DNA from 2 places in the Loigolactobacillus coryniformis subsp. coryniformis KCTC 3167 genome. Region 2 is predicted to be linked to the other one. Evidence: a T-box and tRNA genes for the amino acid it is inferred to sense, from the RefSeq annotation. Region 2 holds a T-box; the other holds one or more tRNA genes.
What was found. The T-box of region 2 lies ahead of trpS (tryptophan--tRNA ligase). A T-box ahead of a tRNA ligase gene usually reads a tRNA of that ligase, here a tRNA-Trp.
Positions count from the first base shown of each region.

Region 1: it encodes a tRNA-Trp, which carries the amino acid that the T-box ahead of trpS (tryptophan--tRNA ligase) is inferred to sense. The anticodon was not compared.

Region 1 covers NZ_CP017713.1:2,054,688-2,070,210, reverse strand. The annotation lists partial or broken gene LC20001_RS10290 (ISL3 family transposase) at 20-1,012, shown strand; gene LC20001_RS10285 (deoxynucleoside kinase) at 1,066-1,731, opposite strand; gene serS (serine--tRNA ligase) at 2,180-3,457, shown strand; rRNA gene LC20001_RS10275 (16S ribosomal RNA) at 4,045-5,614, shown strand; rRNA gene LC20001_RS10270 (23S ribosomal RNA) at 5,825-8,747, shown strand; rRNA gene rrf (5S ribosomal RNA) at 8,826-8,942, shown strand; tRNA gene LC20001_RS10260 (tRNA-Asn) at 8,953-9,025, shown strand; tRNA gene LC20001_RS10255 (tRNA-Ser) at 9,035-9,124, shown strand; tRNA gene LC20001_RS10250 (tRNA-Glu) at 9,136-9,207, shown strand; tRNA gene LC20001_RS10245 (tRNA-Val) at 9,212-9,284, shown strand; tRNA gene LC20001_RS10240 (tRNA-Asp) at 9,293-9,366, shown strand; tRNA gene LC20001_RS10235 (tRNA-Phe) at 9,385-9,457, shown strand; tRNA gene LC20001_RS10230 (tRNA-Tyr) at 9,463-9,543, shown strand; tRNA gene LC20001_RS10225 (tRNA-Trp) at 9,554-9,627, shown strand; tRNA gene LC20001_RS10220 (tRNA-His) at 9,630-9,702, shown strand; tRNA gene LC20001_RS10215 (tRNA-Gln) at 9,715-9,786, shown strand; tRNA gene LC20001_RS10210 (tRNA-Cys) at 9,821-9,891, shown strand; tRNA gene LC20001_RS10205 (tRNA-Leu) at 9,939-10,022, shown strand; gene LC20001_RS10200 (LacI family DNA-binding transcriptional regulator) at 10,387-11,367, opposite strand; gene LC20001_RS10195 (sucrose-6-phosphate hydrolase) at 11,381-12,877, opposite strand; gene LC20001_RS10190 (sucrose-specific PTS transporter subunit IIBC) at 13,121-15,082, shown strand; gene LC20001_RS10185 (ROK family protein) at 15,095-15,523, shown strand, end outside.
Region 2 covers NZ_CP017713.1:633,225-648,747, reverse strand. The annotation lists gene LC20001_RS03125 (RNA degradosome polyphosphate kinase) at 1-1,567, opposite strand, end outside; gene LC20001_RS03120 (Ppx/GppA phosphatase family protein) at 1,567-3,093, opposite strand; gene LC20001_RS03115 (bifunctional 5,10-methylenetetrahydrofolate dehydrogenase/5,10-methenyltetrahydrofolate cyclohydrolase) at 3,174-4,043, opposite strand; gene LC20001_RS03110 (cyclodeaminase/cyclohydrolase family protein) at 4,081-4,683, opposite strand; gene trpS (tryptophan--tRNA ligase) at 4,760-5,776, opposite strand; T-box leader at 5,822-6,025, opposite strand; gene LC20001_RS03095 (hypothetical protein) at 6,178-6,474, opposite strand; tRNA gene LC20001_RS03090 (tRNA-Thr) at 6,643-6,715, opposite strand; gene helD (RNA polymerase recycling motor HelD) at 6,797-9,097, opposite strand; gene LC20001_RS03080 (Asp23/Gls24 family envelope stress response protein) at 9,340-9,762, opposite strand; gene LC20001_RS03075 (Asp23/Gls24 family envelope stress response protein) at 9,796-10,203, opposite strand; gene LC20001_RS03070 (DUF2273 domain-containing protein) at 10,283-10,462, opposite strand; gene amaP (alkaline shock response membrane anchor protein AmaP) at 10,475-11,029, opposite strand; gene LC20001_RS03060 (GlsB/YeaQ/YmgE family stress response membrane protein) at 11,123-11,380, opposite strand; gene LC20001_RS03055 (glycosyltransferase family 8 protein) at 11,636-12,481, shown strand; rRNA gene rrf (5S ribosomal RNA) at 12,580-12,696, opposite strand; rRNA gene LC20001_RS03045 (23S ribosomal RNA) at 12,775-15,523, opposite strand, start outside.

The DNA of each region.
Region 1 (15,523 bases), 1.4 Mb from region 2:
TTTTTTTAAAAAGCTGTAAAGTGCTGATGTGGTAGACAAGTACTGTTGTATCTCCCGAGCCACGCGTCAGAAAGTGTTTATGAGTCTACAAGACGACCGCACTCAAGCTAGCATTGCGATCGATGCCGGCATATCAGCTAGCACTGTCTGTCGTTACTTAGACAACTATGATGACTTATTTCGCAGAAATCTTAACTATCTACCGGTTCATCTCGTCATGGATGAATTTAGAGGAATTGGTGGTCGGCTCCATTTCATCTGTATTAATGGCGCTGGTGAGCACGAAATTCAACAAATTCTGCCAGACCGATTCAAGCAAAGTATTACTGATTATTTTAAACAATTTCCAGCAAGTGTTCGAGCACGTGTCAAAACAGTTACCGTAGATCTAAATAGTTACTATCAAGACATTGCCAAGGCAATGTTTCCGCAGGCAAAAATTGTGATCGACCGCTTTCACATCATTGCAATGATGACTCGAGCTTTTAATCAAACTCGGGTACAAACCATGAAAAAGTACAATAAAAGATCCTATGAATATCGCACGTTAAAGTTCGCCTGGCGGCTTTATTTGAAGTATGCCGGAAATCTAGATGAGGAACATGTCTTTTATGACCGACACCTGCGAAAACAACTCACACAACTAGAACGTGTAGAACAAGGACTGACAATTAACGAAGAACTTAAAGCATCGTACGAGTCGATGCAAAGCATCATGGAAAACCTTAAGAATCAAGACAAAGACAAGCTTGTGGAAGATCTATATACAAATCAAAATATAAGTCCCTACATGAAAGCAGTGTTTCAAACGTTCAAAAAGAACTTAGTGGTTGTACTCAACGCCAGTGAATCGGACTATACGAATGGCCCAGTCGAAGGCATGAATCGAATGATTAAACAAATTCAACGCACAGCATTTGGATTCCGTAATTACCATCATATGATTTCACGTATTAAGTTACGGCAAATGAGAACAAAACCAATGAAAAAAACAGAGTTGAAAGTCGCATGACTTTCAACTCTGTAAAAGCTATTCATCAACAGGATTTGACAAAGAGCCGTTTATTATTGGTGATTGCTAGCAGCAGATGCTGGTTGCCGGAGGCTAGCTAATTTTTGATCAATTAGCTCAATGACCCGCTTACGGGCAAGCTCATCGCTGACGAAGTCAAGTTGATCACCATCGATTTGGATTTTAGGACTTTCATTATAATCATCGTACCATTGTGAATAACGTTGATTTAACGTCCGGTAATAATCGTAAAGGCTAGGGTCTTGCGTGATCTGTTCATAAGGCCGGTTACGCTTTTCGATTCGTTTTAACATGGTTTCAAAAGAAATGTTGATATGGACCAGTAAGTCAGGACGTTTATGGTAGTCTTGCTGTGGTAATTCTTGAAGCATGTTATCTAATAATGAATCATACACGGCAACTTCTGTTTCAGTCGCCCGGCCTAGATCCGCGTTTAAGTGGAACAATAATGAATCTTCGAAGATTGACCGATCCATCACACTGTTAGTGATGCGATCAGCAGCTTTTAATTGAGCCATCCGTTTATTTAAAAAATAAATCTGGAGTAAGAAGGCATACTTTTTTGGATCCTGATAGAAATAAGGGAGAACGGGATTGTCATCAACGGATTCATAGAAGGCTTGCGAATTTAAATGTTCCGCCAATAGCGTAGTAAGGCTTGTTTTACCTGCGCCAATTGTTCCTGCAAGTACGATCATAATAATAGGCTCCTTGTTTTCGGTTTTTAATTGGGATTGTTTAACGAGCAATAACACAAGTTTAGGCCCGTACAAATAAGTTTAACCTTAAATGGGTCTGAACAGCACCATATATTGTATCATGCTGAAAATCGATTGCAATATGTGGCACAACTTTTTTCGAGTTGCCTTTTATTAAAAATTCGAGTACACTAACTACATTATTTAAACGCGATGATGTGCCTAAGGTCTGTTAAGAGAAATGGTGGTAGCTGCAAAGCCATTCGGACCGCTTCCAGCACAATAGCGGGCAGTTAATCCTGCACGGTCAACGATCGTTATCGACAATTGAGGGTGGCTAATGATAGTCAAACTTGGGTGGTACCGCGAAGCTGATTCGTCCCAATTACGGGGATGAGTCGGCTTTTTTTGTATTGCGTTTAAAATTTAATTAATGGAGGATTTAATCATGTTAGATGTTAAAATGATTCGGCAAAACAAGGAAGAAGTGAAACAGCGCTTAGCAACACGTGGTGTTGATCCAGCAGAGATCGATCACTTAGTTGAATTAGATGAAGCACGGCGGGAACAAATTGCCGTTTCTGAAAACTTAAAGCAAAAACGCAATGAGGTTTCTAAGCAAATTGCTGAATTGAAACGCAATAAAGCAGACGCAACAGATATGATCACAGAAATGCGCGAGGTTGGTGCTCAAGTTAAACAAGTTGATGAAAAGCTTGCCGGGCTAAATGAACAAGTTCGCTATATCGCAGTTCGTTTACCTAACTTACCAGATGCATCGATTCCAGTCGGTCCAGACGAATCAGCTAATCATGAAGAGCGCAAGATCGGTACACCGCGCCAGTTTGATTTTACGCCGAAACCACATTGGGAGATTGGTGAAGATCTCGATATTCTTGATTTTGAACGCGGCGCTAAAGTGGCCGGCAGCCGTTTTCTCTTCTATAAAGGTTTAGGTGCTAAGTTAGAACGTGCCGTTTATAATTTCATGCTGGATGAGCATGAAAAAGAAGGCTATACCGAAATGATCACACCTTATATGGTCAATGATGATTCGATGTTTGGGACGGGCCAGTTCCCTAAGTTCCGGGAGGACGTTTTCTCAACGGTGACTGATGACAAAGAAATGACCATGATTCCGACCGCTGAAGTACCATTGACTAATTACTATCGTGGTGAAATTTTGGATGAAGCACAATTACCGGTTTACTTCACAGCGTTGAGTCCATCGTTCCGTTCTGAAGCAGGTAGTGCTGGTCGGGATACTCGTGGCTTGATTCGACTACACCAGTTCAATAAAGTGGAAATGGTCAAGTACGTTAAGCCAGAAGAATCATTTAATGAATTAGAAAAAATGACAGCTAATGCAGAAAATATCTTACAAAAGCTTGAATTGCCCTATCATGTTATTACTTTATCAACTGGTGATATGGGCTTTTCTGCGGCGAAAACTTACGATCTAGAGGTATGGATTCCGGCGCAAGAAACTTATCGTGAAATTTCAAGTTGTTCAAATTGCTTAGATTTCCAAGCGCGCCGTGCACAGATTCGTTACCGTGATAGTGAAGGCAAAGTCAATTTATTACACACATTGAATGGATCAGGCTTAGCGGTTGGTCGTACTGTTGCAGCTATTTTAGAAAATTATCAAAATGAAGATGGCAGTGTGACCGTACCGAAAGTTCTTGTTCCTTATATGCGTGGTGTAGAAAAAATCACTAAATAATAGAAACGAACAGTAACGAATGCATAATTACCCTTTTACGGTAATTATGCTTTTTTAATACGTACAATTATAAAGATAAATTAATTAGCATTCGTAATCTGAAATAAAGCAAATTTTAATTATAAATATCCTTGACGCTACCGCGAAATGTTGATATAGTATTTGTTGTTGTCAGTTATAGCTCGTGTCGTTGAAAAAAGTTTTTAAAACTTTTTGTTGACATATCTTGCTTAACTTGATAAACTAATAAAGTTGTCACTTGTTGAGTTATTCATTTCTACTTGCATAAAGATGCAGAGTAAAAGCTTGATTTAACAAGGCATAACGAAATCAGAAATGAACGGCTTGAATATTTATTCAAAAAGTTCTTGACAAGCTTCGCTCGTCATGATAAACTGATTAAGTTGTGTTGAGCAACAAGGTAGACCTTTGAAAACTGAACAAAGTTTCGACAAATCAAATGTGTAGGGTCTTTATTTTTTACCGGCCTTCGGACCGGTTCGAGATAAAGCAAACATTTGCGAAGTCAATTCAATTTGAATTATAACTCGCTAGCAACAAAATCAATTGAGCAATCAATTTTCATTTTATATGAGAGTTTGATCCTGGCTCAGGACGAACGCTGGCGGCGTGCCTAATACATGCAAGTCGAACGCACTGACGTCGACCGAAGCTGCTTGCAGTGGACGTTGATTGACGTGAGTGGCGGACGGGTGAGTAACACGTGGGTAACCTACCCTTAAGTGGGGGATAACATTTGGAAACAGATGCTAATACCGCATAACCATTCAGACCACATGGTCTGAATGTAAAAGACGGCCTTTGGCTGTCACTTTTGGACGGACCCGCGGCGTATTAGTTAGTTGGTAAGGTAACGGCTTACCAAGACAATGATACGTAGCCGACCTGAGAGGGTAATCGGCCACATTGGGACTGAGACACGGCCCAAACTCCTACGGGAGGCAGCAGTAGGGAATCTTCCACAATGGACGAAAGTCTGATGGAGCAACGCCGCGTGAGTGAAGAAGGTTTTAGGATCGTAAAACTCTGTTGTTGGAGAAGAACAGGGACTAGAGTAACTGTTAGTCCTTTGACGGTATCCAACCAGAAAGCCACGGCTAACTACGTGCCAGCAGCCGCGGTAATACGTAGGTGGCAAGCGTTGTCCGGATTTATTGGGCGTAAAGCGAGCGCAGGCGGTTTTTTAAGTCTGATGTGAAAGCCTTCGGCTTAACCGAAGAAGTGCATTAGAAACTGGGAAACTTGAGTGCAGAAGAGGACAGTGGAACTCCATGTGTAGCGGTGAAATGCGTAGATATATGGAAGAACACCAGTGGCGAAGGCGGCTGTCTGGTCTGTAACTGACGCTGAGGCTCGAAAGTATGGGGAGCGAACAGGATTAGATACCCTGGTAGTCCATACCGTAAACGATGAATGCTAAGTGTTGGAGGGTTTCCGCCCTTCAGTGCTGCAGCTAACGCATTAAGCATTCCGCCTGGGGAGTACGACCGCAAGGTTGAAACTCAAAGGAATTGACGGGGGCCCGCACAAGCGGTGGAGCATGTGGTTTAATTCGAAGCAACGCGAAGAACCTTACCAGGTCTTGACATCCTTTGACCACTGTAGAGATACAGCTTTCCCTTCGGGGACAAAGTGACAGGTGGTGCATGGTTGTCGTCAGCTCGTGTCGTGAGATGTTGGGTTAAGTCCCGCAACGAGCGCAACCCTTATGACTAGTTGCCAGCATTTAGTTGGGCACTCTAGTAAGACTGCCGGTGACAAACCGGAGGAAGGTGGGGATGACGTCAAATCAGCATGCCCCTTATGACCTGGGCTACACACGTGCTACAATGGTCGGTACAACGAGTTGCGAACCCGCGAGGGTAAGCTAATCTCTTAAAGCCGATCTCAGTTCGGATTGTAGGCTGCAACTCGCCTACATGAAGCCGGAATCGCTAGTAATCGCGGATCAGCACGCCGCGGTGAATACGTTCCCGGGCCTTGTACACACCGCCCGTCACACCATGAGAGTTTGTAACACCCGAAGTCGGTGGGGTAACCCTTTTAGGGAACTAGCCGCCTAAGGTGGGACAGATGATTGGGGTGAAGTCGTAACAAGGTAGCCGTAGGAGAACCTGCGGCTGGATCACCTCCTTTCTAAGGAATAATTACGGAAACCTACACGATTTGTTTTGAAACTTTGTTTAGTTTTGAGAGGCTTACTCTCAAACGTTGTACTTTGAAAACTGGATATTCAATTTCTTTGTAATATATAAACCGAGAATTAACACTGCGTTTTAAAGAGTTTTTTAAGAAAGTATTTCTTAATCGCTAAACTCTAACCGTGATACCGTTAGGTATCAAATAGGTTAAGTTAAGAAGGGCGCACGGTGGATGCCTTGGCACTAGGAGCCGATGAAGGACGGTACTAACACCGATATGCTTCGGGGAGCTGTACGTAAGCTTTGATCCGGAGATTTCCGAATGGGGGAACCCAGCCAACTTAGTCGTTGGTTACTCATAAGTGAATACATAGCTTATGAGAGGTAAACGTGGGGAACTGAAACATCTCAGTACCTGCAGGAACAGAAAGAAAATTCGATTCCCTAAGTAGCGGCGAGCGAACGGGGAACAGCCCAAACCATGATGCTTGCATTGTGGGGTTGTAGGACTGAACTTTGGAGTTACCAAAGTCGTTGATAACTGAGTCAGTTGGAATGCTGAACAAAACAGGGTGAAAGTCCCGTAAGTCAAATCAACGGCTCTTCGTTCAGGATCCTGAGTACGGCGGAACACGTGAAATTCCGTCGGAATCTGGGAGGACCATCTCCCAAGGCTAAATACTACCTAGTGACCGATAGTGGACCAGTACCGTGAGGGAAAGGTGAAAAGAACCCCGGAAGGGGAGTGAAACAGTTCCTGAAACCGTGTGCCTACAATTAGTTAGAGCCCGTTAATGGGTAATAGCGTGCCTTTTGTAGAATGAACCGGCGAGTTACGTTTGCATGCGAGGTTAAGCTGATAAGGCGGAGCCATAGCGAAAGCGAGTCTGAATAGGGCGTTTAGTATGTAGACGTAGACCCGAAACCAAGTGACCTACCCATGTCCAGGTTGAAGGTGTGGTAAAACACACTGGAGGACCGAACCCGTGTATGTTGAAAAATGCTGGGATGAGGTGTGGGTAGCGGTGAAATTCCAAACGAACTTGGAGATAGCTGGTTCTCTTCGAAATAGCTTTAGGGCTAGCCTCGGAATTGACCATCATGGAGGTAGAGCACTGTTTGGACTAGGGGCCCGTCTTGGGTTACTGAATTCAGATAAACTCCGAATGCCATTGATGAATTATCCGGGAGTCAGACAGTGAGTGATAAGATCCATTGTCGAAAGGGAAACAGCCCAGACCACCAGTTAAGGTCCCCAAATTTATGTTAAGTGGAAAAGGATGTGGGGTTGCATAGACAACTAGGATGTTGGCTCAGAAGCAGCCACCATTTAAAGAGTGCGTAATAGCTCACTAGTCGAGTGACCCTGCGCCGAAAATGTACCGGGGCTAAACATAATACCGAAACTGTGGATGACCACTTATGTGGTCATGGTAGGAGAGCGTTCTAAGGGCGTTGAAGGTTGATCGTGAGGACAACTGGAGCGCTTAGAAGTGAGAATGCCGGTATGAGTAGCGAAAGACAGGTGAGAATCCTGTCCACCGTATGACTAAGGTTTCCTGGGGAAGGCTCGTCCTCCCAGGGTTAGTCGGGACCTAAGCTGAGGCCGCAAGGCGTAAGCGATGGCCAACAGGTTGAGATTCCTGTACTAGTTTATTTTGTTTGAACGATGGAGGGACGCAGGAGGCTAAAGGATCCGCACGATTGGAAATGTGCGGCCAAGCAATAAGTCTTGGTGTGAGTCAAATGCTTGCACCTGTACGGACAAGTTGTGATGGGGAGCGAATTTAAGTAGCGAAGTCCTTGATGTCACACTGCCGAGAAAAGCTTCTAGTGAGAAATAAACTACCCGTACCGCAAACCGACACAGGTAGTCGAGGAGAGTATCCTCAGGTGTGCGAGAGAACTCTCGTTAAGGAACTCGGCAAAATGACCCCGTAACTTCGGAAGAAGGGGTGCTGATCTAACGATCAGCCGCAGTGAATAGGCCCAGGCGACTGTTTATCAAAAACACAGGTCTCTGCTAAATCGTAAGATGACGTATAGGGGCTGACGCCTGCCCGGTGCTGGAAGGTTAAGTGGATGAGTTAGTACTTCGGTACGAAGCCCAGAAATGAAGCCCCAGTAAACGGCGGCCGTAACTATAACGGTCCTAAGGTAGCGAAATTCCTTGTCGGGTAAGTTCCGACCCGCACGAAAGGCGTAACGATCTGGGCACTGTCTCGACGAGAGACTCGGTGAAATTATAATACCCGTGAAGATGCGGGTTACCCGCGACAGGACGGAAAGACCCCATGGAGCTTTACTGTAGCTTGATATTGAGTGTTTGTACTGCTTGTACAGGATAGGTAGGAGCCGTTGAAGCCGGAACGCTAGTTTCGGTGGAGGCATTGGTGGGATACTACCCTTGCAGTATGAACCCTCTAACCCGCGCCACTCAGCGTGGCGGGAGACAGTGTCAGGTGGGCAGTTTGACTGGGGCGGTCGCCTCCTAAAAAGTAACGGAGGCGCCCAAAGGTTCCCTCAGAATGGTTGGAAATCATTCATAGCGTGTAAAGGCATAAGGGAGCTTGACTGCGAGACTTACAGGTCGAGCAGGGACGAAAGTCGGGCTTAGTGATCCGGTGGTTCCGTATGGAAGGGCCATCGCTCAACGGATAAAAGCTACCCTGGGGATAACAGGCTTATCTCCCCCAAGAGTCCACATCGACGGGGAGGTTTGGCACCTCGATGTCGGCTCATCACATCCTGGGGCTGTAGTTGGTCCCAAGGGTTGGGCTGTTCGCCCATTAAAGTGGTACGCGAGCTGGGTTCAGAACGTCGTGAGACAGTTCGGTCCCTATCCGTCGCGGGCGTAGGAAATTTGAGTGGAGCTGTTCCTAGTACGAGAGGACCGGAATGGACATACCGCTGGTGTACCAGTTGTGCCGCCAGGCGCATCGCTGGGTAGCTAAGTATGGCCGGGATAAACGCTGAAAGCATCTAAGTGTGAAGCCCCCCACAAGATGAGATTTCCCATTCCTTTATGGAAGTAAGACCCCTGAAAGATGATCAGGTAGATAGGTTGGAAGTGGACGTGTCGTGAGGCATGGAGCGGACCAATACTAATCGGTCGAGGACTTAACCAAGTAGCATTTACGCAGGTTAGTTCAAGGGCAAATAAATTGAATATCCAGTTTTGAGAGCGTAACGTTCTCAGAAAGTGGTGTGGTGGCGATAGCAAGAAGGATACACCTGTTCCCATGTCGAACACAGAAGTTAAGCTTCTTAACGCCGAGAGTAGTTGGGGGAGCACCCCCTGCGAGGGTAGGACGTTGCCACGCTGTTTATAATTCCGGCTTAGCTCAGTTGGTAGAGCGTCTGACTGTTAATCAGAATGTCGTTGGTTCGAGTCCGACAGCCGGAGTCGAGTCATGGAGAGTTGTCCGAGCGGCTGAAGGAGCATGATTGGAAATCATGTATACGGGTATTGCCTGTATCAAGGGTTCGAATCCCTTACTCTCCGTCAGCTATGCTGGCCCGTTGGTCAAGTGGTTAAGACACCGCCCTTTCACGGCGGTAACATGGGTTCAAATCCCGTACGGGTCATTATGGAGGTTTAGCTCAGCTGGGAGAGCACCTGCCTTACAAGCAGGGGGTCACAGGTTCGATCCCTGTAACCTCCATCAACATTGGTTCCATGGTCTAGTTGGTTAGGACGCCTGCCTGTCACGCAGGAGATCACGGGTTCGAGTCCCGTTGGGACCGCTTATAATATTTTCATATGGCTCGGTAGCTCAGTCGGTAGAGCAATGGATTGAAGCTCCATGTGTCGGCAGTTCGATTCTGTCCCGCGCCATTTATGGAGGAGTAGCGAAGTGGCTAAACGCGGCGGACTGTAAATCCGCTCCTTCGGGTTCGGTGGTTCGAATCCACTCTCCTCCATTTTTATAATAGGGATATAGTTCAATGGTAGAATCACGGTCTCCAAAACCGTTGATGTGGGTTCAACTCCTACTATCCCTGCCATGGCGGTATTGGCGAAGTGGTTAACGCACCGGATTGTGGCTCCGGCACGCGTGGGTTCGATTCCCACATACCGCCCTTGTACCATATTGGGATATAGCCAAGCGGTAAGGCAACAGACTTTGACTCTGTCATGCGCTGGTTCGAATCCAGCTATCCCAGTTTAAAAGTTTCAAGGTATTTGAACCTTGATGATGGCGGTATAGCCAAGTGGTAAGGCAAAGGTCTGCAAAACCTCTATCACCGGTTCAAATCCGGTTACCGCCTTTGTATTAAAAAGGTATGGTATCCATGCTTTTAAAAATAAGTATTATGCCGGCGTGGCGGAATTGGCAGACGCGCTGGATTCAAAATCCAGTTCCCTCGCGGGAGTATCGGTTCGACCCCGATCGCCGGTATTGATGTCCGAATATGGACACAATCGAATAAGTGCAATCTTACTAAATTAATTTTTAGTAGGGTTGCTTTTTTGTTTGTTCTGAGCTTCAATTCCTTGCTATAGTGGATGTTCTTTTTGGCTTCTTCCAAGCGCTTTCTCATCGATTCCACGCTGTCGTGCAAAAGTGGCGTTCTCGATATACCTGACTGTTGAAACGCCTCGATCAGTTTGAGTTTTTCAAGGGCAGTGAGTTTGGATCTTGGCATATAATAATCCCTCCATAATCATCAGATGAAATACAATAATTCATCTGATGATTATGGAGGGATTATCGCAACCTCGTTTACTGTTGGTAGGAAGCTTTTTTGCGTGTTTAATTCAACTTAACGCGTTGTTTGGCCATTGATCAATTTGACCGGCAATTGGTAGCGTGGTTGTAAAGCTACATGGTGGTCTTTGATTCTTTGTAGCAACAGATCAATCAATAAAGTAGCGATATCATCGATGGGTTGCATGATCGTAGTTAATTCGGGATGATAATCTTGAATTAATTTAGTACCGTCATAGCCAACTACTTGTAAGTCAGTTGGGATAGCCAAGCCTAATTTTTGCGCTTCATTTATTAGTAAAAGTGCCGATAGATCATCGGTACAAAAGACACCGTCCGGTTTTTGATCAACGAGTAACTGATGGATCTTTAAGGCTTTGATATTAGCGGCGGTATGAAAATCGATCTCAGCAGTGATTGGTTGTAGGTCGGCTGCTTTTAGAGTATCGGCATAGCCATTTAAGCGTTCCGTCGTTGGAGAATTCGGCTGGTTGATTCCAGAAAGGATGACGATTTTTTTAGCCCCAGCTTTTAGTAATGCTTCCGTTGCCAATGCGCCGCCGGTATAATTATCGCTGCTGACGATTGGAATCGTATTTGATAAGGCACGGTCAAACGAAATGATGGGCAAACCGACGCGTTCATATTCCGCAATGCCTAGATTATGAGCACCGGCAATAATACCATCAACTTGGTTGGCAATCAACATTTGTAAATACGCCCGCTCTTTTTCTTTATTCTCCGCGCTATTACATAAGATGACTTTGTAGCCTTTGGCGAAAAGATGGCTTTCTAGTAATGAAACGAGCTCACCAAAAAAAGGGTTACTAACTGATGGGAAAATAACGCCGATTAATTTTGTTTCCTTACCTTGCAGCGAACGTGCTAGACTGTTGGGCTGATAATTTAGTTCCTGCATTGCGGCAAATACTTTATCTTTAGTGTGTTGCGATAAAGAACCGTAGTTATTGATCACTCGTGAAACGGTAGTAGCGGAAACGCCAGCTAATTTGGCGACGTCAGTTAGTTTGACCATCGTGTATCATTCCTTAATCTATGGCGTTTAATTGCCAAAATTTTCCGGTGAGCTCAGCCGTTGTGGGACTGCTAACTGATAGTTGTTGTTGGCCCGGCTTGGGGAAAAAGCGTGCAGTCAGGGTAGTGTAACCATGATTGAGGTACATCTCGCAAACTGAATGGTCAACAAATAAATTTAAAGTGATCGCGTGATGGGCTGGTAATTGACTCGTGCGGACTGTGCCGTATTTTTCAGCAAATGGTTCACCAGCAGCTTGGCGATCAACAGTGACAACACCGGTTTTACTGTTTAATTTTACCTCAAAAAAGGCAGAAGCGTCACTATTTTCTGCGATGTGTAGTGTAATTTCTTGATCTGCGGCAAGGTTTAAAGCCAACTCGTATTGTTGACCACTGTTAGCTTGGATAACTGTCGGTGCTGGCGTTGCCTGAACGTTGAATTGTTGCTCATCAGTGCGTAATTTTTGATTCTCGCTGACAGGGTATTGATAAAGGTGGCCGTCCTTGATCGTTAATTCCTTGATCAGACTTAAACAATGGGCCCAACCGTAACGATCAGTGGGATAGTCGATCTCAGGCAAGCCAATCCACGACACGGCTAACGCACGGCCATCCGGCGCATTGATCGCCTGCGTGGCATAAACGTCAAAACCATCATCTAGTAATTTAAGTGAGTATTGTGCGTTGAAAGTTAAGTTTTCCCAGTCGACTTGGTCACTAAGCAAATAAGTATTGGGATAAATATTTTGGTAAGCGAGTGTTGACTGTGCTAAACCTTGGGGACAACTGATCAAAACAGTGGTATTGCCGATTTGGATTAAATTAGGGCATTCGATCATATAGCCAATTTTGGGTTGGTCTAGTTGTAGCGGGCCCATAAAATCCCATTGGTGTAGGTCATTGGACTGATAAACAAGGATAGTGCCTACTTTGTCGTTAGTTTGTCCACCAATAAATGCCCAATATTGGTCTTGTTTTGCGATGATCTGCGGATCACGAAATTCACTGGTGTAACCAGCTGGTGGTTCGCTGATCAATGGTTTACTTAATTTGGTGAGCTGGTTATGCTGGTCCAGCACAGCGCCGTTTTGATATGGGTGACGTTGCCAATTTGCGTCGCGCACATTACCGGTATACATCAGAAATAATTGATTGCCAAGTGGTAAGGCAGAGCCGGAATAGGCGCCGTGACTATCGTAGGCAGAATCTGGTAACAGATCGCCAGCTGTCTTTTGCCAGTGGACTAAATCATCGGAAGTTAAATGACGCCATGATTTTAACCCATGAACTGGGCCAAAAGGGAAGTTCTGGTAGTATAAATGCCACTTGTTATTGAAATAAGCAAAACCATTAGGATCGTTCAGTAGTCCGCTATCGGATTGAATGTGATAGCCCAAACGCCAAGGAGATGTGCTGACAGTTGCTAAAAGTGCTTGTTGTGTAGCAGGGGGCCATTTTGAATAACTTTGATATCTAAGTGCGCGTGTCCATTTTTTAATTAAAGTCATGCTCGATTCCTCGATTTCTACTAGTTAGAATATAACGATCCATTTTAAATGCAATCGTTAACTTTACTTGCTATATTAGCTTTTATACCATTTTATGTCAAACGATAATCATTTACTAGATCTTTTATTTATTATGAATCGATGATTGTTAATTTTTTAAATGATATACGTTTGACAATTTTAAAAAAGTGAGTATGATAATAAACATAAAGCGATTACATAAAATAGTTGGAGGTAATGATAATGGATCATGCAAAGGTGGCCAAGGATGTTCTTAGTGCTGTTGGTGCGGATAATATTCAAGCAGCAGCGCATTGTGCAACGCGTTTACGAATGGTGATCAAGGATGAAAGTAAGATCAATCAGAAAGCATTGGACGCGAATCCTGGTGTTAAGGGGACGTTTGAAACTAACGGTCAATTTCAAATTATTATTGGACCAGGGGATGTAGATAAGGTATATGCCGAACTGATCAAAACAACTGGATTGAGTGAAGCGACACCGGATGATATCAAAGCTGCAGCAGTTAATGGTAAAAAGATTAATCCGTTTATGGCTTTGATCAAGGTCTTATCTGATATTTTTATTCCGATCATTCCTGCGTTAGTTGCCGGTGGTTTGTTAATGGCTTTAAATAATGTTTTAACTGCTGAACATTTATTTATGGCAAAATCAGTTGTCCAAGCTTATCCCGCGTTGAATGGTTTTGCCCAGATTGTCAATACGATGGCTTCGGCACCATTTACGTTCTTACCGATCTTGGTTGGGTTCTCAGCTACTAAGCGTTTTGGGGGGAATCCTTATCTAGGGGCCGCTATGGGGATGATCATGGTTGCTCCGGATTTGATCAATGGCTATGCGGTCGCGACCACAATGGCCGCTGGTAAGATGGTTTTCTGGAACGTTTTTGGCTTGAACGTTGCTCAAGCTGGCTATCAGGGTTCTGTCCTACCAGTATTAGTTGTTGCGTGGATCTTAGCCAATTTAGAGAAGTATTTCCATCGCCATATTTCTAGCGCGTTTGATTTCACATTTACACCAATGTTGGCTATTATCATTACTGGTTTTTTGACTTTTATCGTGGTTGGTCCGGTGATGCGCGGCGTTTCAGATGGCTTAACGACTGGATTAGTTTGGCTTTATAACACAGCAGGAGCGTTTGGTACCGGAATTTTTGGGACTTTCTATTCTGCGATTGTGATCACTGGTTTACATCAAACTTTTCCGGCGATCGAGACGACCTTATTAGCCAATGTTAAACAAACTGGCGGTTCATTTATTTTCCCGATTGCTTCGATGGCGAATATTGCTCAAGGGGCTGCTTGTTTGGCAGTATTCTTTGTCACTAAGAATAAAAAGCAAAAAGGGTTGGCTTCTTCAGCTAGTGTTTCAGCTTTACTTGGTATTACTGAACCAGCAATTTTTGGGGTCAACTTAAAGTTAAAATTCCCGTTTGTTTGTGCAATGATCGCTTCTGGAATCGCTAGTGCAGTAATCGGGGCAATGCACGTCTTATCAGTTTCTATGGGACCAGCCAGTGTGATCGGCTTTATCTGTATTTCAGCCAGATCAGTACCAGGTTTTCTGATCGGGGTCGTTATCAGTTTTGTGCTTGGTTTCGCATTGACTTTTGTCTATGGTAAGCGCGTTTTGAACGCTACACCGGAAATGGCCGCCGTTACTGATGCGGCCGCCGACATCAATTTAGCACCGGAAGCCAGTGATGCTGGTAAGGTTCAAGACGAAATCGTTGCTGCGCCGGTAGCAGGTGAATCAGTGCCGCTGCAACAAGTTGATGATCAAGTTTTCTCTGCCGAGATCATGGGTAAAGGTGCCGCAATTATTCCGAGTGATAACAATGTTTACGCACCAGCTAGTGGTACGGTAACGGTGACCTACGATTCGATGCATGCTTACGGTATCAAAACCGATGCTGGAGCCGAAATATTGATCCATTTAGGTATCGATACAGTTAATTTAGCGGGTGCTCACTTCACGACTAGCGTACGTAAAGGCCAAATCGTACAACAAGGTGATCTATTAGGTACGTTTGATGTGGCGGCAATCAAAGCAGCGGGCTACGATTCAACAGTCATGGTGATCATTACCAATACATTAGCATATGGTGGCGTTGATCGGATCAATAATCAAACTGTTAAATCTGGCGAGCAGCTGATTGCCTTGACCGAAAATATCAATCAATAATGAGGTGTGCAAATGAAAATTGGTGCAATTGAAGCGGGCGGAACGAAATTTGTATGTGCCGTCAGCGATGAACAGTTAACGATTGTTGCGCGGGAACAAATTCCAACAACGACGCCTGCTGAAACGATGGGAGCAGTTATTTCCTTTTTTCAAAAAAATCCAGTAGACGCAATGGGCATCGGTTCGTTTGGCCCAATCGATGTTGCCGTTAACTCTGCAACTTACGGTTATATCACAGCCACGCCTAAAGTCGGGTGGCGCGACTATGATTTTTTAGGAACGATGAAAAAGGCTTTTGATATTCCATATGTGTGGACTACGGATGTGAATGTAGCTGCTTATGGCGAACTGAAGCTGGGGGCAGCCCAAGGCTTAAAAAGTTGTGTCTATTTAACTGTTGGTACTGGAATCGGTGGCGGTGCAGTGATCAACGGTCAATTA
Region 2 (15,523 bases):
CGTTGGCAATTTCATCGTCGAAGCGCGCATTCAAAAACTTGCGCAACGTCAGCGGCGCAATGTTTAATTCAGCAAAATGATCGGGTTCAGAAAAGCCTGACAGCATATTAAAAATGTTCGAAGCGTCGACGCCCATTTTCGGATCAGCCGTGAATAAGCCCATATCCGTGTACAAGCGTGCGGTCACATCATTATAATTACCGGTTGCCATATGCATATACCGGCGAATGCCATCACTTTCGCGACGAACGATCAACAGCAATTTACAATGCGTTTTCAAACCGACTAAGCCGTAAATCACATGGCAGCCTTTCTTTTCCAATTCGGTGGCCCAATGCACGTTGTTTTCTTCGTCAAAACGGGCCTTTAATTCAACTAGCACGGTGACCTGCTTACCATTTTGTGCCGCCGCCCCAAGATACTGAATGATTGGCGAATCGCTGGACACGCGGTACAGCGTCATCTTAATAGCCAGCGTTGCTGGATCATTGGCAGCTTGCTTGATCAGCTGCACCACCGGATCAAAGCTATCATAGGGGTGATGCAGAAACAGATCTTGTTGGCGAATCGCCGCAAACAGATCGGTTTGCCGCAACGCCGGCTGCGTATAAGCTTTAAACGGTTGATATAATAATTCAGGATGATTTTTAACAGCTTTGACTAACTTACTTAAAACAGTCAAGTCGATGGGGCCTTTGATATCGTACACATCGGCTTCGTGGACTGCCAGCGCCTTGATCAAGCGTTTACGCAATGTTTTGCTAGTTTCGGCTGCTAACTCTAAGCGCATCACTTTCGTGTGCTCACGCATCGCCAGCTGATGGACGATTTCTTTCATTAAATCAGAAGCATCTTCTTCGGCCACATCAAAATCCATATCACGGATCACGCGGAAGGTCTGGACCTCTTTAACTTTGAAGCCAGTAAATAATTCGCCGATAAATGGCTTGATCACTTCTTCCAACAGAATAAATTGATTTTCGCCAGGTAAAGTAACCACCCGCGGAAAAACATCGGGCACTTGGACCATGGCAAATCGGCGATCTTTTTTCTCCGCGACATCAGCCTTAACTAAACGTAGCGCTAAATTCAGCGTATTATTGCCAATAAACGGGAACGGCCGCGATGCATCCACAGCTAGCGGTGTCAAAACGGGATAGAGTACTTGATGAAAATACTGACTACAAAAACTCAATTGTTTTTTTGACAGTTGGCTATAGTCTAATAAATTGATGCCCACTTTTTCCAATTGAGGTAACAATGACCGCGTCCACGTCGAATACTGTTTTTCAACGAGGGGATGAATTTTGGCACTTAGCGCCGCTAACTGCGTGGTCGGTGACATCCCGGCAGCATCGGGTTTGGAATAAGCCACTGCTTGCATTTTCCGCAGTGAAGCTACCCGCACCATGAAAAATTCGTCTAAATTACTTTGGGTGATTCCGAGAAAGCGGACCCGTTCCAACAACGGATTGTTTTTGTCGCGGGCTTCTTCCAGTACGCGATCATCAAAATCGACCCAGCTTAATTCACGATTAACAAAATATTCCGGCTTAGCAAAATTCATCATAAACTCCCCTTCCGCTGTAAAATCGGCTGCAGCCCATAAACATTAGTAAAGAAGTCAGCTTTCTGAGCGAAAGTCCATTTCTCTAACTCAATATCCGTTTGCGCAGTGGCAGTAATTGTGACCGTCGTGCGGCGAATACTAACGCTGATAGCGCTAATTTTTGTTTGATGACTGTCATCCAGCGCATCAGCCAACCGTAAAATTGCGGCCAGCTTAGCAATCACTAAGCGTTGAATCAACGGTAACTGATTAAAATGGCTCAGATCCGCCGACGGTGCCGCCGAGCTATGGTAACGGGCCACTGCAGCCACGATCAATTGCTCCGTATGATCCAATCCCAGAATTTCACTTGCACGAATAATATATTCGGAATGAAAAGCGTGCTGATTCGCATCTAAGTACAGCCCCGTATCTTGCAAGATTGCCGCCAGTTGTAATAATAAGCGCTCCCGCCGGCCTAAGCCGTGAATCTTACGTAAACGATCAAATAACTGCACCGCAAATTTCAAAACTTGCTTTTGGTGGGCACTATCAATATTGTAGCGTGCTGCCACGTGTTGTGTTGCCGCGATCACTGCCGCATCAAAGTCCCATTGCTTATATTTGCCATTATGACTACCTAAATGCACCACAAAACCATCGAGCAATTTAATATTCGACAACCAAATCGTTTCGGTATGCAAAGTATCAAAAATCTCGTCTAATAATAAGAAGGTCGGTGCAACCTCATTAGCCTCAATTTCTGGTAATTGTTCGTCATTTTGTAATTCTTGCGGTGACAATGTCATCACTTGATGGTAACGCTGATTGAATTGCTGATGGGTGATTGCCAAACTTCGCTGGCCTTGCGGAATCATATTTTCCAGCAAGGTCAATTTTGACCCCATTAAGATCACTTGAGTAAAGGCCACCTGTGGTAAAAAGCGCAAAATATCCAATAACTTGGAATGGATATAGTCGGCTAAAATATCTTCATAAGCCGTTGCGCGATGTTCCAGTTCGGCCATGCGTTGTGCCACCTGCATCGGGCCTAATTGCAACTCCCGAGTTAAAGTCAATTCACCATGCTGAAAGACCATTAACGTAATCGAGCTAGCGCCTAATTGCAGTAAAACAGTATTCTGCTGACATAAACGCTTAAAATTAGGCAAATAAACCGCAGCGGCTTCATAACGAAATAGTAATTCTTCACTGACCGTTGTAAAATGAACCGTTAATCCCGTTTTCGTATAAATTTGATCACGCACAAAATTGATATTTTCTGCTGACGTAATCGTGTGGCTAGCTACTACTCGTTCGTCACTGACCCCATAATCACGCATCAATTGTTGAAAACCGCGTAACGCCTCGATTGCTGCGTTAACTGCATCAAAATCGATCCCACCATCAGAAAATAAACGCTCACCTAAGGCCACCGGCGCGCTGACTCGTTCGATCACTTCTAATGTTCGCAAATTAACGATACTCAAATCAAGACTTTGTGCACTCATTACGATCGCACCAAAAAGTTTTGGCTGCACCATTTTGCCACCCCCATTATAAAACGGTTACTCAACTTCATTTTAACAAAAAAACCGGCGCTTGCACGACGGAACAACTTATTCTATTCAATTATTAGCGGTTGAGCGCTGGGTTGCTGTAACCAAGCACTTTGAACCGTGTGTTTCAATAAAATTGAGGTGGTGATCGTCCCTACACCACCAGGTACAGGCGTTGCTGCTGCCACGATTGGGTGAATTGCTGGCCAATCGACATCACCAACTAAGCGCCCATTAACGCGATTGATTCCAACGTCGATGATCACTTGCCCCGCATGGACCATGGTTTCATCGATCAAATTGGGAACACCTGCACAGGCGACGATCACATCTGCATTTTGACAAGTCTGCTGCAAGTCCAGAGTCAACTTATGCGCCACCGTCACGGTGGCATCACGATTCATCAGTGCTAATGCCACTGGCTTGCCTACAACCATGCTTTTGCCGACCACAGTCACGCGCTGACCCGCTAAATTGATCTGATAATAGTCCAACAGCGCCATTACTGCCTCAGCCGTACAAGGATAAAAACCACTTTCGATGTCAAAATAGTTGGCCGCCTGATTCAGCCGACTGATACTGTCAACATCTTTGGCTGGTGCGATCACTTCGGCCAATTGTGCCACCGCTAACTGTGACGGCAGAGGCTGTAAAACCATGATCCCATGGACGGCAGTATCTTGATTCAGTTGTTTGATTGCCTGCACCACTATCGTTGGTTGCACATCCGTTGGAAAATCTACTATCTGAACGGCAACTTGGGCTTTAGCAAACCGATTTTGAATCGTCCGTGCATAGCTCTGTGCAGCCGGATCTGCGCCAACACGAATCAAAGCTAAACAAGGCACAATACCTTGTGCACGTAATTGTGCAACTGGCGTTTCCAAAGCAGTAAATAAATGTTGAACTACTGGATGACCACTGAGAATTTTCACCAGATCACTTCCATTTCAAGAAATCATCACCGCATACTTATTGTAGCTTAGCCATAACCTGTTGATAGACGCGCTGACAGCGGATCACATTATCATTGACCAATGCTGCTGCCTCAGCATTTAACGCCAACGCTTGCTGGCGGTCATGCATTAAACGCGTATTGATGTAGACGTTTAGTACTGCACCCTCTAAGGCGCTACGACAAGTAACTGCCGCTACGCCAACGTCACTTTGCATGATTTGGCTGCCCTTAGTCACTAAACTTTCAATCAAAGGGACTAAACTGTCTAATTGCCGTAAAACAGCTAATGGCACTGACGTCGCTTGAGCCAGTGCTGCCTCTAAAATTGCCGCACGTTGCGGCGCTTCTTTCGGAATGCGATAGGCGTCCGCTAACGGTGCAAAAGCTGCAGCATCGGCAGGAATCTGCGCCAATAAATCTGTGATCAGTTGCTGCGTTGTCGTTAAAATCTGTGCCAGCTCATCTGTATAGACCGCGTATTTCTTTTTACCTTGGGTCAAATTGACCACCATACTAGCCAACGCTGCTGCAGTGGCACCACTTAAAGCACTCGCACCACCGCCACCAGGAGTTGGTGCCTTAGACGCAAGCTCGTGCATAAATTGCTCAAGTTCCATTCTGTCACCTACATTCGTTATTGGTTGAAATTAGTTTACGCTGAAGCATATGCTAGATCAATATAACTGCCTCACATTAATCGAAATAATTGATACCAATTGCGGCTCGCACTTCAGCTAAAGTCTTATTGGCAACTTCATTTGCTTTAGCGCTACCCTTAGCCAGAATATCATACACCGCAGCAGGATCCTGCGCATATTCTTCGCGACGCTGACGAATTGGTGCCAAAGCAGCCTGTAAGACTTCGTTCAAATAGCGTTTCAACTTAACATCACCTAAACCACCGGCTTGATACTGTGCTTTTAATTCAGCAACATGGGCCTGATCCTCAGCAAAAACATCCAAATATGTGAAAACCACGTTGCCTTCAACTTGACCTGGATCTTCAACATGAATATGGTTAGGATCAGTGTACATCGACATAACTTTCTTTTGGATCTCGTCAGCAGAATCAGCCAAGTAAATAGCGTTATTCAGTGATTTGCTCATTTTAGCATTACCGTCTAAGCCAGGTAATCGGCCCTGACCTTTAGGTGGAAAAACGCCCTCAGGTTCAACCAATACATCCCGTTGATAAATATTATTAAAACTGCGCACGATCTCGCGAGTTTGCTCCAACATGGGTTCCTGATCATCGCCAACCGGAACCACACTAGCCTTAAAAGCCGTAATATCAGCTGCCTGACTAACTGGATAAATCAAAAAGCCGGCTGGGATGCTTTGACCGAAACCTTTTTGTTGAATTTCACTTTTAACCGTTGGGTTGCGATTCAACCGCGACACATTGACAATATTCAAATAGTGCATCGTCAATTCATTTAAAGCTGGAATCTGCGACTGAACTAAGATCGTCGATTTAGCCGGATCAATTCCTACCGCCAAATAATCTAAAGCAACTTGTAACAAACTATGCCGAATCTTTTCTGGATCACGCGCGTTGTCAGTTAATGCTTGCATGTCTGCAATCATGATGTAAGGATCATAATCACCAGAATTCTGCATAGCCACCCGCGTTTTTAATGAACCGATATAGTGTCCAATGTGCAACTTACCAGTTGGCCGATCACCCGTTAAAATTACTTTTTTTGTCATATCCATTTCCTTCTTTCATAAAAAAAATCCTATTGATATTACTATCAATAGGACGCTCAATGTCGTGGTACCACCTAAATTGTGCCGCCACTGCGACACCACTCTTGCTTAAGGCGCAAACACCGCCACCGCTACTTAATTCACGCTGGCACTCTAGGGCCCATTCACCGTTAGCGACCGCCATTTCGCACTAACCAATGACTCGCTTTAGATCCACTTACGGCTACTCTTCCCCGTCAACATATTAACTTAATTGTACCGATTTCATGGTGCGGTGTCAAAGTGTCAGTCACCGTGTTCGACTATGCTCAATTACTGCGTAACTTTGCTGAAGTTGCAACGACACTTTCTGACAAGACTTATTTTATTATGTAATTCAATGACGCCACTAAAACGCCAAACTAATTTGGGATAATTGCGTTGATTGCCCGATGATCGCGCTCTTCACAAAGAAGATCATATAGCTCTGTACTAGCATTCGCCAATGGCAGATACTGCGTTTTTCCACCGCTTTGGTGCACCCGTAATTCACTATCCGCTAAATCAATTACCACAACGATTCCGTTACCAAATTCCGTCCCGTATTGACAGACTGTATAGTCCGCGTTAGCCCTAGCAAAATGTAAATTCACTTCAGCTTGGCTGGCTAAATGTTTAACCAACTGTTGCTGCTTGAATTTGTTTAATAATTTAACCATAGATATTGCCCTTCTCCTCTATATACAATAACCATCCATTAATAGAATACCATTGATTTTATAACCTGGATAGCTACTTTCTTGCTTAAACGAAATATTATGTCGTTTTTAGCTAAATTGAACGACAAAAAAGCCGATAACTTTATCGTTATCAGCTTTCTCAACTTAAGCCGTCTATCGGATTCGAACCGACGACCTCATCCTTACCATGGATGCGCTCTACCTGCTGAGCTAAGACGGCATAAATATACAATTAAACAGTCTGATCAGAACACTGCCTAAATAGTATATTATATATTCTAAATGAATGCAACACCTTTAATCAGGATAATTCGTTTGCCGGTAATACAGTATCCCGAGCTAGCATTTCTGCTGGTACAGCATCAATAAATTGACATGGCGCACCGGTACTGATCAACACTAATTCATGCATCGCCCGTGAAGCGATTGTATATAAGATATCACGATCACCCTCTGCATTAAAATGCACAGCAGATACATCATAAGCAACGACTGCATCAAATTCTAAGCCCTTCGCTAAATAGATTGGTAAAATCAAAACGCCCTTGGGCAAAGCGCGATCAGCGTCCGTCATCAGCGTTGTCTCAACATCCAACTTTAACCGTGCATACAATCGCGCACTTGTTGCACGATCCTTAGTCAAAACTGCGACTGTTTCGTGCTGTAAGAGTAAACGCCGACATTGTTTAGTGATCTGCTGCAAACTATCAGCCGTTGAATCCGTCGTAACCAACAGTGGCTTATGACCATCGCGAGTAAAGGCCTGGATCTCATTTCCAGCTGGCAATAACGCTGCCGCAAAAGTCGTGATTGGGAAGGTCGAGCGGTAACTTTTATTCAACGTGATCAAATTGATGCTGTGGGTCTGGAAAATAGTCGTCAATTCATCAATAAAATCATTTTGTCGGTAGTGGGCGGTAAATAAATCCTGCGCACGATCGCCTAATAAAGTTAATTTAGCTTTAGGAAAAGCGTGCTTGATGTAAGCTAATTGTGCCATCGTGTAATCTTGCATTTCATCAATAAATAGATGTTGCATCGCGTGATTCTGCCCACTACCGGTCAGACGATCGCGCAAATACAGCAATGGCGCAGCATCCTCTAAACGTAGATGGTGCCGTTCTAATTGTTGCTTGTAACTCGCAATCATAGTCTGCCAAACCTTAGCGGTCACATCGTTCGGTGTGGCCTGGCGCATAAAATCAGCATACTGCTCGTACATATCAATAAAATAATCGTTGTACAATGCGTCATAAACAATGGCTAAGCGGTCACGCACCAGTTTTTCAGCAATAAATTGAAACTCATCATCACCACTGTCAAAGCGTTGCTCACCGACAATGCTCCGATAACGATCTTCATCGAGCATATCAACTTCTGCCGCCACCCAATCAGCTTTAGCTTCCTCATGAATGCGCCGCTTCAACCGCTTGATCAACGTGTTCTTAGTTGCGAGGAATTTATCCGCCGCCAACATTTTAACTGGTAGCCGGGCATAAATTGCCGCAATTTCTGCCTTAGTGAAGAAAGCGCGACCTTCAAAATATACATCCGTAAAGGCTAATTGTTGCGGTTGGGCTTGGCGCAAATAATGTTCCACAGCCTGAATGTACGTATAACTTTCTTTATAGCGTCGAATTTTTTGTGCTGTTCTAGGAAAGCTAGATTGATCCTGTTCATAGCGATCAAACAAGGTCTCCACCCGTAGGCCAGAAAAGCGCTGCTCCAAAAATTCGGCTAAAGTGACCTGACGCATATTTTTTTCACCTAAACTGGGAAGCACTTCCGAAATATAATGACTGAATAAGCGATTCGGTGAAAATAAAATCATCTGCTCAGAATTTAACGATTCGCGGCTATGATACAGCAGAAAAGCGATCCGCTGCAGTATAGCCGATGTTTTCCCTGAACCAGCTACCCCCTGTACGATCAAAATATCATGTTTCGTATCACGAATAATATCATTCTGTTCCTGTTGAATCGTCGCAACAATATTACGCATATATTCATCACTATCAGCACCTAATACATGTTGCAGCATACTATCGCCAACTGTTTCGTTGGTATCAAATAAATTTTCAATTTTACCGTGCTCGATCAAAAATTGCCGCTTCTTCAGTAATTCAGCTTGTACCGGGCCAGTCGGCGTTTCATAACTCACTTTACCCAGCGTACCATTATAGTAAATACCCGAGATTGGCGCCCGCCAATCATAAACTAAAAAGTTCTGTTTAGCATCAATAAATGACGAGGTCCCAATATATAATGTATCGCGATCACCCGCTTCATCAATATCGATTCTGCCAAAATAAGGTGACTGCTGTAGATCTTTTAATTGAGTGATCTGCTGTTTTAAGATCGACTCATTTTCAACAGTCCGTGCAACTAATTGTTTTTGCTGCTGCACGGCAGCATTAGTTTCGATTCGGTCATCCGCTTCAGTAATATTGACCCGCGTGTTATCGCCATAATTTCGTTCAATCGAGGTAGTCTCACGATGTGCCTGGTCCAATTGTGCGTTTTTATCTTGCAATCGTTGCTCAATTTTAGCGATCACATCAGTTACGCGCGCTTGTTCCTGCTGCTTAGTTTCTGCATCCATTCAAACGACCTCCTCTATTTCTATTTTAATAATATTAAAGCATTTTGCTAAGGTATAGTTTCACTAATTTAGCCTAAATATACTTTAAAAAAACAGTACGGATTTTAAACCGACGCACCGTTTCTGTCGCCAGTAAAATTTATTCCAGCGGTCAATTATTTTATCATACTTTAGACTAGAGGTGTTGTAAATTGAATGCAAATAAAAAGGTTAGGCCAATTTAATGTCCTAACCTTTTTATATTATTCTGACTTATTCTGATTTGCTTTATCCTGCTGAGCTTGCCATTCTTCCTTAGTCAGCATATCAGTAACCGTCATTTTAAAGCTAGTCAGCTTTACGTCAGTCATTCGTGTAACTTCTGCCTGCACTTTATTAACTGCTTCATCGAAAATTTTAGGTGCGTTACGCCCATATTCCAATGTTGCGCTTAATTCTAACGTTGCAGTTTGTGCATCGTCATCTAAGTCCACTTTTACCCCTTTAGTAGGGTCATCATTATCACGGAAACGATCAGCTAAGTTTTCGATCACATTCCCCTCAACCGTTAAAACACCAGGGATTGTCGTCATCGTCCGACCAACGATTTTTGCAATCACGTCTTCGTTATAATTTAATTCACTTTCGATGGCTTGTGGCGCATTATTCTTCATTTTTTCGTCCATATTTTGTTAGTCATCCTTTCGTTTAACGCTAATTTAGTTAACCCGGTCCTTAGTTTCTTTTTTGCCTTCACTCGTTTGATTAGCCCATTCACGTTTAGTCATGATATCCGTCACGTTTAAATTCAGCTCGATCAATTCCAAACCTGTCATCTGTTTCAACGCTTGATAAACGCGGTCGCAGAGTTGGTCAAAAATGACACGTGCATCGGCACCATATTCTAAAGTTGCTTCCATATCCAACGCAACTTGTTTTTGACCTACTTCAGCATCGATACCCTTAGTCACATCCGTATCACTCCGGAAGCGTTCAGCGATGTTGCTCATCAAACCACCGTTCATTGATAAAATACCGTCAATATCACCGGAAACATTACCGGCGATTTTTTTGATCACATTATCCTCAAACGTCAATTTACGTTTTTGTACTTTTGGTTGATCCATCGAATACCTCCTCTATCTCACTGGCTATTCAGCAGACTTTTTGCTATAAAACCTACAAACACCAATTCGACTACATTATTCAGCGCTCAAGAACTTGCAACAACCAGCGCTTTAATTCTGGTAATCGTTCACTGTAACGACCGATTAGAAAACCGATCGCACTCAACAACAGAATCAAAATTAGCTGCCAAAAACCTAGCATGATCCAGATAATGCCGCAGATCAGGCCAATGAGCGCGCCTTTCATTTCTCGCTGCATTTACTCACCTCATTAAATCACGTCTGTCATTGGTTGCTTACGTTGGTCGACGGTTAACAAATGAACATCAACATTTTTCACTGGAACACCTAGGCGTTCAGTTAATTCACGTTTGGCTGTTTTCTCAATTCGTTGACTGGCGCCGACTAAATCATTAGTTGTACTCGTTAAAGTGGCATTGACCTGCGCATTGGCTAAAGCTTTGTGCTTAAGCAATTGAACGGCCACATCAACTTCAGTCACTGGGTGCTGCTCCTGTACAGCATACTTAACAGATTTTTCCACTGCAGTACGACTGATATTTAGCTGCCCGTGCTTAGTTTTCATGTTCAAGCTAGTGGTCGTTGACCGTTTAAATAATGCGATAAACAGCAAGACCAGAAAAATTAGTCCCGCAATGATCGCCAAACCTAAGCCGACCCAGGACAACCAAATTTGTTCTTGCTGCCACTGCATCAATTGGCCTGACCAGTTAGCCATGGGCTCAATCAACAGACCAAACCAAATCGCTTCTAACAGGCCTAGAAATGCCAGCAAACCAAGCGCAAATTTGAAAATTGGGCGCACATCGCATTCCTCCCTCTATTCCATCAAATCTTTGCGGTTCCGAATGATAACTATTTTGGCTAGTCAACCTTCCATAGGTGGTCAATTATCCAACTAACTTTTCTTTTTCCGCGTACCGATAATCACGGAGACGATCAATACGAGGACAACGGCACCGATAATTGATGGAATAATTGCCATACCTGCAATCATCGGTCCCCAGCTACCTAAGATCATCTCACCGAGCCAAGAACCGACTAAACCGGCAATAATATTACCGATCCAGCCTAAAGGCAAGTCACGACTCGTGACTGCACCAGCGATGACCCCGATAACCGCACCAACAATTAATACCCAGAGTAAGTGAAGCATATCAATCAGTCCTTTCTTATAGAATTGATTATTATGGTACATCTCCATATTAGCATCAAAGCTCGGCCGGTTGCAATTTAGATGCATGCTTTTCCACTTAGATACAGCCCGTTTCATGCATAAAAGTTGTCGTAACTAGTTGCTATTTTGTATAGTTTAACTAATCAAGTCTATAACCATGTCATAATATTCATAGCTACTAAGGTAACCTATAGACATTTCAGTAGCAGACAATATTTACGAGGAGGAACGTTTATGACCATGATTTCGATCGTTTCAACCACTAATTCGAATTTCGTTACCCCATTAGCCACACTCTATCGCTCAATTCTCGTTAATAACCCGACCAACGATTTCGCCTTTTATATCTTTGCCGATCAATTGACTGCCGAAGATAAGCTACAACTTAATCGCTTGGAAATAGATTATACCAATTGTCATAAAGTCGCCTACTTATCAGTTGACGAATCACTTTTCCAACAGGTCGTAACCGATGAACGTATCGTCAAATCAGCTTACTATCGCATTTATACTGCAGACCTATTACCGGAATTAGATCGTATCCTTTATCTTGATTGTGATTTGATCTGTACCAGTGATATTAGTGAACTATGGCAGACTAATTTAAATGGTAAAGTAATTGCTGCAGTTGAAGACGCTGGCTACGTTCCGCGCTTAGCTGAGATGGGAATCAAAGCGGAACAGCCATTTTACTTCAACTCCGGTGTCATGTTAATTGATCTAAAACGTTGGCGTGATGAAAATCTGACAAGTAAAGTGATGGCCTTCATCAATCATCATCCTGAAAAACTAAAATACCATGATCAGGACGCACTGAACGCCGTCTTGGCTGATAAATGGTATTATTTACACCCTAAATATAATATGCAATCACGTTTGATTCGTCACGAACAAGTTCATCCCTTAGCTCCTGGCGAAATCCTTGCTGAAGAAGCCCGGCAGGCGCCAGTGCTGATCCATTACTCTGGCCGGAGTAAGCCATGGATCGAGTTTGGTGTTCGCCCACATCCATTGCGTAATGAATATTGGAAATATGCACCTAAAACGCTACGCTTAACAACTAGCAAGCAAATTAGTTAATCTTCAATTGATCAGTCAGCCATATGCGCTGGCTGATTTTATTTATGCGCACAAAAAAACAGCCAAGCCATTACTGACTTGACTGCCTTTTTAAAAGTGCGTGGCAACGTCCTACCCTCGCAGGGGGTGCTCCCCCAACTACTCTCGGCGCTAAGAAGCTTAACTTCTGTGTTCGACATGGGAACAGGTGTATCCTTCTTGCTATCGCCACCACACCACTTTCTGAGAACGTTGCGCTCTCAAAACTGGATATTCATTTCTTTGCCCTTAAACTAACACTACGTACATGCTACTTGGTTAAGTCCTCGACCGATTAGTATTGGTCCGCTCCATGCCTCACGGCACGTCCACTTCCAACCTATCTACCTGATCATCTCTCAGGGGTCTTACTTCCATAAAGGAATGGGAAATCTCATCTTGTGGGGGGCTTCACACTTAGATGCTTTCAGCGTTTATCCCGGCCATACTTAGCTACCCAGCGATGCGCCTGGCGGCACAACTGGTACACCAGCGGTATGTCCATTCCGGTCCTCTCGTACTAGGAACAGCTCCACTCAAATTTCCTACGCCCGCGACGGATAGGGACCGAACTGTCTCACGACGTTCTGAACCCAGCTCGCGTACCACTTTAATGGGCGAACAGCCCAACCCTTGGGACCAACTACAGCCCCAGGATGTGATGAGCCGACATCGAGGTGCCAAACCTCCCCGTCGATGTGGACTCTTGGGGGAGATAAGCCTGTTATCCCCAGGGTAGCTTTTATCCGTTGAGCGATGGCCCTTCCATACGGAACCACCGGATCACTAAGCCCGACTTTCGTCCCTGCTCGACCTGTAAGTCTCGCAGTCAAGCTCCCTTATGCCTTTACACGCTATGAATGATTTCCAACCATTCTGAGGGAACCTTTGGGCGCCTCCGTTACTTTTTAGGAGGCGACCGCCCCAGTCAAACTGCCCACCTGACACTGTCTCCCGCCACGCTAAGTGGCGCGGGTTAGAGGGTTCATACAGCAAGGGTAGTATCCCACCAATGCCTCCACCGAAACTAGCGTTCCGGCTTCAACGGCTCCTACCTATCCTGTACAAGCGGTACAAACACTCAATATCAAGCTACAGTAAAGCTCCATGGGGTCTTTCCGTCCTGTCGCGGGTAACCCGCATCTTCACGGGTATTATAATTTCACCGAGTCTCTCGTCGAGACAGTGCCCAGATCGTTACGCCTTTCGTGCGGGTCGGAACTTACCCGACAAGGAATTTCGCTACCTTAGGACCGTTATAGTTACGGCCGCCGTTTACTGGGGCTTCATTTCTGGGCTTCGTACCGAAGTACTAACTCATCCACTTAACCTTCCAGCACCGGGCAGGCGTCAGCCCCTATACGTCATCTTACGATTTAGCAGAGACCTGTGTTTTTGATAAACAGTCGCCTGGGCCTATTCACTGCGGCTGATCGTTAGATCAGCACCCCTTCTTCCGAAGTTACGGGGTCATTTTGCCGAGTTCCTTAACGAGAGTTCTCTCGCACACCTGAGGATACTCTCCTCGACTACCTGTGTCGGTTTGCGGTACGGGTAGTTTATTTCTCACTAGAAGCTTTTCTCGGCAGTGTGACATCAAGGACTTCGCTACTTAAATTCGCTCCCCATCACAACTTGTCCGTACAGGTGCAAGCATTTGACTCACACCAAGACTTATTGCTTGGCCGCACATTTCCAATCGTGCGGATCCTTTAGCCTCCTGCGTCCCTCCATCGTTCAAACAAAATAAACTAGTACAGGAATCTCAACCTGTTGGCCATCGCTTACGCCTTGCGGCCTCAGCTTAGGTCCCGACTAACCCTGGGAGGACGAGCCTTCCCCAGGAAACCTTAGTCATACGGTGGACAGGATTCTCACCTGTCTTTCGCTACTCATACCGGCATTCTCACTTCTAAGCGCTCCAGTTGTCCTCACGATCAACCTTCAACGCCCTTAGAACGCTCTCCTACCATGACCACATAAGTGGTCATCCACAGTTTCGGTATTATGTTTAGCCCCGGTACATTTTCGGCGCAAGGTCACTCGACTAGTGAGCTATTACGCACTCTTTAAATGGTGGCTGCTTCTGAGCCAACATCCTAGTTGTCTATGCAACCCCACATCCTTTTCCACTTAACATAAATTTGGGGACCTTAACTGGTGGTCTGGGCTGTTTCCCTTTCGACAATGGATCTTATCACTCACTGTCTGACTCCCGGATAATTCATCAATGGCATTCGGAGTTTATCTGAATTCAGTAACCCAAGACGGGCCCCTAGTCCAAACAGTGCTCTACCTCCATGATGGTCAATTCCGAGGCTAGCCCTAAAGCTATTTCGAAGAGAACCAGCTATCTCCAAGTTCGTTTGGAATTTCACCGCTACCCACACCTCATCCCAGCATTTTTCAACATACACGGGTTCGGTCCTCCAGTGTGTTTTACCACACCTTCAACCTGGACATGGGTAGGTCACTTGGTTTCGGGTCTACGTCTACATACTAAACGCCCTATTCAGACTCGCTTTCGCTATGGCTCCGCCTTATCAGCTTAACCTCGCATGCAAACGTAACTCGCCGGTTCATTCTACAAAAGGCACGCTATCACCCATTAACGGGCTCTAACTAATTGTAGGCACACGGTTTCAGGAACTGTTTCACTCCCCTTCCGGGGTTCTTTTCACCTTTCCCTCACGGTACTGGTCCACTATCGGTCACTAGGTAGTATTTAGCCTTGGGAGATGGTCCTCCCAGATTCCGACGGAATTTCACGTGTTCCGCCGTACTCAGGATCCTGAACGAAGAGCCGTTGATTTGACTTACGGGACTTTCACCCTGTTTTGTTCAGCATTCCAACTGACTCAGTTATCAACGACTTTGGTAACTCCAAAGTTCAGTCCTACAACCCCACAATGCAAGCATCATGGTTTGGGCTGTTCCCCGTTCGCTCGCCGCTACTTAGGGAATCGAATTTTCTTTCTGTTCCTGCAGGTACTGAGATGTTTCAGTTCCCCACGTTTACCTCTC